DNA from 2 places in the Acinetobacter sp. 789_lipA genome. Region 1 is predicted to be linked to the other one. Evidence: predicted binding sites of a transcription regulator. Region 1 holds the regulator's gene; the other holds the start of a gene.

Region 1 (4,358 bases):
CCCACCTTGGTGGGTTTTTTACATCATGACTTTAAGACTTTCTTTGGCTTAATTTGGTCGCAAAAGCAGTCACTTTTTGGTAGCCCGTCGGTAAGATACGCTGAATCAAATCTAGCGTTTTCGCATCATTGCCAATCAACAAACGACGCTTGTCTTTTTGTACCGCCTCTAAAATTTGACGCGCTGCTTCTTCGGGTGGACAGCGTAATAATTTATTAAAGGTCTGCGCAGATTTCTCAGGGTTCATCCCGATGCTACGCAAGCTGTCATTCACTTTGGCAGCATTGGCAATATTGGTTCGAATCCCACCCGGATGCACGCACAACGCGCTCACGCCACAGTTTTCCATATCTAACTCTTGGCGTAATGACTCGGTAAAGCCACGTACCGCAAATTTAGTGGCATTGTAAGCAGACTGGGTCGGTTGAGCCGTGAGGCCAAATAAGCTGGAAATATTGATGATATGCCCATCGCCTGTTTTTTTAATATAAGGCAAAAACTCTTTGGTGCCATAGACCACACCCCAGAAATTAATCCCCACGATCCATTCCAGCTCTTCATAGGATGCACCTTCTACGGTTGAACCCAAAGCAACGCCGGCATTATTAAAAATCATATTCACAGAACCATGATTTTGTACGGTTTCTTCAGCCCACGCTTGCATCGATAAACGGTCTGAGACGTCTAATTTTTTCGTGGTGACACGTACATTGCTGCCTTGTAGCAGTTCAACTGTTTTCGCCAACCCTTGTTCATTGACATCACTCAATGATACATGACAGCCCGCCTTGGCCAATAAAAGTGCCAATTGTTGGCCAATACCCGATCCTGCACCTGTAATTGCCGCAACTTTATTTTTAAAATTCTTCATGAGATTGTGGTTGTCCTTTATCTTTGTACATCGACTGTAGATGCTTTTTTTATAATTGACAATATCAATTGTCATAAATTTAATAGCCAAAAGTGTCAAGTCTATGAAAACCAGCTAGAGATTAAAGCCTACGCATAGGTAGAGTCGTGGTTTATTGCTAAACTATGCAAAACCTTGGCTTTCAAATAGGGCGATGAAATCTAATGACGGCATCTGAACCAGTACAAAAAAACAGCGATAATAATAAAACCAAAGAAAGACAATTCAAGGGCTTATCGCTTTCTGAACGTAAACAGCTGCGTCGTGAAAAACTCATTGAAGCAGGAATTGAAGCCTACGGTACTCACGGCTTTTTTGCCGTGACGGTGAAAGATATTTGTAATGAAGCCAAACTTACTGAACGTTATTTTTATGAGTCGTTTAAAAAAAGTGAGCAGCTGTTTCAAACCATTTTTTTAAAGCTGATCGATGAGTTACAGCACAATGTCATGCAAGCCATCATGCAAGCTTCTTCAGATCCATACAAAATGATTGATGCAGGACTGCGTGCCCTGCTCACTACCTTAAAAGACAATCCCCGCATGGCGCGTATTATTTATATCGATGCGATGTTGGTCCAAGAATTACATAACCAAGCCACCATTCATGAAACCATGACCCGTTTTGACCGAATGATTCAAGCCTTTGTCATGCTAATGATGCCGCAAATTAACCGGTCCGAACGAGAAATTTCGCTGGTCGCCACAGGCCTCAATGGCTATGTTACACAAATTGCGATCCGTTGGGTGGTCAGTGGGTTTAAACAATCCTTTGAAGAAGTTTTAACCTCCAGTCGTATTGTATTTATTTCACTCCTAGAAACCTTTTCAGACCCGAATACACGGGCAAAATTGGATGTCTAAGACTTTTCACTTGGATGAGATCGGCATTTTCGAATGCAATTTAGATTAAACTTCCATTAATTTTGAATCCCAATATGACGATTTTTTGTCACATTTTTTTGCAAATTTCATCAATCGTCTGTTTTTTGCAATGATACTGTCATAATTAATCTTTGTAATAAGCCTGTCATAAAATTAAAACGGCCTGCCGTTACCTACAATAGGATATTGCGTTGTGAAAGATGACTACATTTTAATCGTCGATGATGAACTTCCCATTCGAGAAATGATTCACACCTCGTTGGATATGGCAGGCTTTCAATGCTTACAAGCCGAAGATGCAAAACAAGCCCACCAAATGATTGTGGATCAGCGTCCTGCTTTGATCTTGCTCGACTGGATGATGCCTGGTGGCGTCAGTGGTGTAGACTTATGTCGTCGCCTCAAGCGCGATGAAAATCTCTCTGAAATTCCAGTGATTATGCTCACGGCACGTGGTGAAGAAGACCATAAAGTACAAGGTCTGGACGCTGGTGCAGATGACTACATGACTAAACCGTTTTCGACCCGTGAATTGGTTTCAAGGATTAAAGCGGTTTTACGCCGCGCTAACGCGCTCAGTGGTGAAAAATCGATTGATGCCAATGGCTTAATCTTAGACCCTGTCAGCCAACGGGTCAGCTTTGGCAATAATTTCCTCGACATGGGGCCAACCGAGTATCGTTTACTAGCCTTCTTCATGACTCATCCTGAGCGTGCCTATACCCGTGCACAACTTCTTGACCAAGTCTGGGGCGGAAACGTGTATATTGAAGACCGTACCATCGACGTGCATATTCGCCGCTTACGTAAAGTGCTTGAGCCTTATGCTGCAGATCGCTTTGTGCAAACAGTTCGGGGTACAGGCTATCGATTCTCTACACGTGCGGATATCGCCCTAGGTTAATTTTGTTTTATGTATGAACCCTACCCGGTCCCTGAACTTGCACGCGAGCATAAAAAAACGCGATACAGCAGTTTATGGGGCTTTGCCAAACAGGACTTACGTCTCCTTGCCTTTTTCTTGCTGATTGCAAGCTTGATTGGCTTTGGCGTCGGTTATTTTTGGACGTGTATCTCCTTTGCTTTTGCCGTTTTTTTTATTCTGCAAATGCGCTCTTTGTATTTGGTCAATGACTGGATTTCCAATCGTCCCTACGAAGTTCCACCCAACCTTGGGGGCATTTGGGGAGCATTATTGTTCAATGTCTATCGGGCACAGCGCCAAGAACGGATTGTACAAGCGGAAATGGTCGGGTTGATTGATCGGGCGCAGTCATCATTGGTCGCTTTGCAAGAAGCCGTGGTGCTGATCGATGACATGCAACAAATTGAATGGTGGAACCCTGCCGCAGAACGGTTATTAGGCATCGAACAAAATGACCGTGGCCGTAATATTTTGACTTTATTACGCCAACCGAGTTTTGTGGATTATTACAATAATATTGATGCGGCACCAGATGGCTTAAAAATGAAGTCATCCAGTTTTGATGAACATTATGTTCAAGTCAAAATGACCCGATTTGGTGGAGAAAGTCGCTTACTGGTCGCCTATGACGTGACCCGTATGCATAATCTCGAACAAATGCGTAAAGACTTTGTTGATAATATTTCACATGAACTACGTACACCACTGACGGTACTCAGTGGTTATATTGAAACCTTTACAGACCAAGAAGACCTCAACCCACGTTGGAAGCGGGCCTTTGACCAAATGCAAGCACAGGCCAAACGCATGAATGCCTTGGTGAATGATTTGCTCTTACTGTCACGCCTAGAAAATGACAAGCAAATTGCTAAAAATCAAATCATTGACATGCCTAGCTTAATGAACCAACTTTATGACGATGCACATGCCTATAATATTGATTATGGGCATACGCTCAATCTCGACATTGACAGTCACTGCGACTTAATCGGTTCAGATATGGAATTAGCCAGTGCTTTTAGTAACCTGATTACCAATGCCATCAAATACACGCCGAAAGGCGGAACGGTGACCATGGGTTGGCATGACAATGGTGAACAGGCTTATTTTACCGTGGAAGATACTGGTATCGGTATTGATCCTAAGCACTTGCCCCGTTTAACCGAACGCTTCTACCGTGTTGACAGCGCGCGCAGTCGACAAACGGGTGGCACAGGCTTAGGACTCGCAATTGTGAAACATGTGTTAATGCAACACCAAGCTCATTTAGAAATTGAATCCAAAGAAAATCAAGGCTCTATTTTTAAAGTGATTTTCCCCAAAGAACGCACCTATAATCCTGAATAAACCTCTTTCTTCAAAAGCATGAAAAAAGCACCGATATCGGTGCTTTTTTTGTCTCTCACCGTCCGTTTAACAAGGACGGTGACCTAGAGCTGACACGATTAAACTGTATGTCCCATCGCTTCACCCATCACCACAGTCGAGTTGGCTTTAAAGGCTGCATCCCACGTCATTTTGTCTTTTTCAAACAGTACCACAGCGGTTGAGCCTAGGTAGAAACGACCGAGTTCAGCACCTTTGTCCAAGAACAAGTCATGCTGATTTAGCTCTAAACGGCCAGTAGGCTTCACTTTTC
Region 2 (4,358 bases), 2.5 Mb from region 1:
TCGCCATTTGACCAGCGTTCACGATACCCATGGTCATGCCTTGTTTAATGGCATAGTAAAGGAATACCGAGTGAATCGCTTCACGTACAGGTTCATTACCACGGAATGAGAAGGAGACGTTAGAGACACCACCCGAGATCATGGCATGCGGTAGGTTTTGTTTGATCCAACCTGTGGCTTCAATAAAATCGACGCCATAGTTATTATGTTCTTCAATCCCTGTTGCCACGGCAAACACGTTCGGGTCAAAAATAATATCTTCGGCTGGAAAGCCAACATCATTGACTAAAACATCATAAGAACGTTTACAGATTTCACGCTTACGTTTTGCGGTATCTGCCTGACCTGTTTCATCAAAGGCCATAACAATTATCGCAGCACCGTACTGACGGCATAAGCGCGCTTTTTCGACAAACTCGTCATAACCTTCTTTTAAGGAAATCGAGTTCACGACAGGTTTACCTTGGACGCATTTTAAGCCTGCTTCAATGATTTCCCATTTTGATGAGTCAATCATGATCGGTACACGAGAGATATCAGGCTCAGATGCAACTAAATTGAGGAAATGCACCATCGCATTTTGCGAATCGAGCATCCCTTCATCCATGTTGATATCAATAATTTGTGCGCCTGCAACGACTTGTTGCTGTGCAACCTCTAGGGCTTCAGCAAATTTTTCTTCACGGATTAAGCGTAAGAACTTTTTGGAACCTGTAACGTTAGTACGTTCACCGACGTTAACGAATAGTGAATCATCATAGATGTTAAATGGTTCTAAACCACTTAAACGGCAGGCAGGTCTGGTTTCTGGAATCTGACGTGGCTGAATGTCTTTAACAGCATTATAAATGGCACGAATATGATCAGGCGTCGTACCACAGCAACCGCCTGTAATATTGATCAAACCACTTTCTGCAAATTCTTTAATGAAGGCTGCGGTTTGTTCTGGGGTTTCATCATATTCACCAAAGGCATTTGGTAAACCTGCGTTTGGATGGGCAGAGACAAAAGTATCGGCAACATCAGCAATGGTTTTCACGTGCGGGCGCATGGCATCTGCACCCAAGGCACAGTTAAAACCAATTGAGAGTAAATCGCCATGACGCACCGAGTTCCAAAACGCTTCCGCGGTTTGACCTGTAAGAGTACGACCTGATGCATCGGTAATGGTGCCCGAGATCATGAGTGGAAGTTCACGACCAAGTTGCTTGAACACTTCCTTGACTGCAAAAATCGCAGCTTTACAGTTCAGCGTATCAAACACAGTTTCAATCAAGAGGATGTCTGCACCACCTTCGATCAAGGCATGCGTTGCTTCAATGTAGTTTTCTTTGAGTTCGTCAAAGGTGATGTTACGGAACGCTGGGTCATTTACATTTGGTGAAATAGAACAAGTACGTGAGGTTGGGCCAAGTACGCCTGCAACAAAACGTGGTTTATCTGGGGTTGAATATTTGTCGCATGCTGCACGCGCTAAACGTGCTGCTTCACGGTTGATCTCTGGAACGAGGTCTTCCATGTGGTAGTCCGACATCGAAACACGTGTGCCGTTAAAGCTGTTGGTTTCAATAATGTCTGCACCCGCATCCAAATAAGCTTCATGAATGCCTTGAATAATTTGTGGCTGAGTCAACACCAAAAGGTCATTGTTGCCTTTGAGGTCAGAAGCCCAATCTACAAAGCGCTCACCACGATAATCTTCTTCTTCGAGCTTGTGACGCTGAATCATGGTACCCATTGCACCATCGATAATAAGGATGCGCTCGGCAAGAAGTGCTTTTAAGGTGGCAAGTGTAGACATTCAAAACTCACAAACAGGTTTTCAAAACGTGCAATATTTTAGCAGAAAAGCAGGTTGATTGATGCCTAATTCAAGTGGTATTGGCTATATGGCAAATAAAAAAGGCTGATTTAGCTTTAGTTTTCACGAAAGTGAAATATAGAACCGCTATGTTAATAGATCAGAATAAATAGAGATGAAAAAATATTGATTAGAGCAGATTGTTACAGACAGTACAGCCAAATGTAAGAAAATAATTCAGCGTAATCCGCACCGAAAAATTAAATTTTGAGCCAGCACAGTGCGTTCAAAGCCTATAGGTGATTTACTGCTGATCTAAAATAAGCCAATTATGAAAAAATTGGCTTCATGTGACACGCATTTGTCATATAATTGTCACAATTAAATTGAACAATAGGGGATATTGATATCCTCTTTAGCCGTCTGCATGAATTCTAATATTCCTCCCGTCCAAGATCAGGTGCACGTGACACAGGTCAAGTCGACGAATGTGCACGTACCTACACCGAAATTTTTTATGCCGGTGTTTTTAACGGTCATTATTTCAACGCTAATTTATATTGGCTTTCAGCTTTCTGCTGACTTATCGCATGTTCCTGCACTGAATCTTTACTCTTTAATCCTTTTAGCAACGGCATTGTTTATTGCTTTGGGTTTTGAGTTTGTAAATGGCTTTCACGATACTGCCAATGCGGTTGCAACGGTCATTTATACCAATGCACTGTCTGCACCTGTTGCGGTGATGTGGGCAGGTTTCTGTAACTTTCTTGGGGTTATGGTCGCAAGTGGTGCAGTGGCTTACGGTATTATTGCGTTGCTGCCCGTTGAGTTGATTATGAATGTCAGCTCAGGCGCAGGTTTTGCCATGGTATTTGCCATGTTGATTGCTGCGATTTTGTGGAACTTGGGCACATGGTTCTTGGGTATTCCAGCATCAAGTTCACACACTTTGATTGGTTCAATCTTGGGTGTGGGCATCATGAACTACCTGATGCATTCAGGCAGTGGTGCTTCGGGTGTCGATATGGATCAGGTGATTAAAGTTGGTAAGGCTTTGTTGTTTTCACCAATGATTGGTTTTGCTTTTGCTGCGGTGTTGTTCTTATTGGTGAAAAAAGTCTTTAAGAAACAATTGGAATTGTTCCAACCACCTGAAGGCAATAAACCACCACCGCCACTGATTCGTGCCATTTTGATTTTCACCTGTACTGGTGTGAGTTTTGCTCACGGCTCAAATGATGGTCAAAAAGGTATGGGTTTGATCATGCTGATTTTGATTGGTATTGTGCCTTTGGCTTATTCTTTAAATAAGAATTTAGATTCACAGCACATTCAGTCATTTGCTCAACTTTCAGATCAAACTGCGGCTGTGATTTATCCGAATCATAATGATATTGCAGATGAAAAAGCCCGTACGGTGATAACGCAATATATTCAAACCAAAGAAATGACCCCAGAAGTCGTACCTGCTTTAGCAAGTTTGACAGATCATTTGGGTGAGCGTGTTGGCCATTATGGAGATCTTAAAGATATTCCTGAAGCTGAAGTTTCTGCACTACGTAATGACATGTACTTAAGCACGACAGCGTTCAAACGTTTGGATAAAGCGGATCAATTGCCAGCGATGTCTGAAGCAGGCAAGAAGACAGTAAAAGAATATCGTAGTAACTTAGATTCATTCTTACAGTACATCCCAACATGGGTGAAAGTGGCTGTAGCATTGGCTTTAGGTCTAGGTACGATGGTGGGCTGGAAGCGTATTGTGGTGACTGTAGGTGAACGTATTGGTAAAAACCATATGACTTATGGTCAAGGCATGTCAGCAGAATTGGTGGCGATGACCACGATTGCAGCTGCGGATGGCTTTGGTATGCCAGTATCGACCACTCACGTGTTGAACTCTGCGGTTGCAGGGACCATGGTGGCAAACAAGTCTGGTCTGAACTTTGCAACAGTAAGAACCATTCTTTCGGCTTGGATCTTTACCTTGCCAGCAACGATCTGTTTATCAGGTGGCTTGTTCTGGTTGTTTCTACAGTTCGTTTAAACTGATGTATAATAAGCAGTGATAAAAAACGCTACCTTGAGTAGCGTTTTTTATCACTGTATTTTATTGAAGCGGGTATTCAAGGTCTACTTTTTCAGTAAAGCAAATACTTTGTTGAGTGGTAGCTTGTCTGCAGCAAAACCATAAAGTGCTGCAAAGGGCAGTGCAGTACGTGCTAAATAAGCTACACGCCATAAGCCACCGTGATTGGCACCGTGCATCATCAGTTCTAGAGGATGTTCAAGTTTGTTCTCTGGATTGGCTACAGACTCAGGATTACGCAGATCATGGATCCATAAGGCCGCCATGATAGCATTGGTGGTTGCTGGCTTAAAGGCTTCTACATCAAACAAGCTCGCTCCATTAAATGCTGCTTTGAGCAGTGGATTTTTGGTGACAGAGTGTGTGGTGGTTGATGGGGCAATGTTGATGCTGACACGCTGACCTTCCGAGCGAGCAAGCGTTGCACGCCACTGTTGAATACGTTTAGCCAATGCATAGTTCGGCCCT

The links. The regulator PhoB, encoded in region 1, activates phosphate uptake and scavenging genes when phosphate is short. The targets are predictions, from matches to a motif close to TGTCATNAANCTGTCATAA.
Region 2: AC4CUZ_RS16470 (inorganic phosphate transporter) is a predicted target of PhoB. The motif match lies at 2,164-2,182, and genes of this name have one in related genera.

The regions. Positions count from the first base shown of each region.
Region 1 is NZ_JBZAYS010000001.1:879,814-884,171, reverse strand. It holds gene AC4CUZ_RS04160 (SDR family NAD(P)-dependent oxidoreductase) at 32-871, opposite strand; gene AC4CUZ_RS04155 (TetR/AcrR family transcriptional regulator) at 1,075-1,773, shown strand; gene phoB (phosphate regulon transcriptional regulator PhoB) at 1,988-2,698, shown strand; gene phoR (phosphate regulon sensor histidine kinase PhoR) at 2,708-4,066, shown strand; gene asd (archaetidylserine decarboxylase) at 4,165-4,358, opposite strand, start outside.
Region 2 is NZ_JBZAYS010000001.1:3,334,992-3,339,349, reverse strand. It holds gene metH (methionine synthase) at 1-1,801, opposite strand, end outside; gene AC4CUZ_RS16470 (inorganic phosphate transporter) at 2,229-3,848, shown strand; gene AC4CUZ_RS16465 (hypothetical protein) at 3,935-4,358, opposite strand, start outside.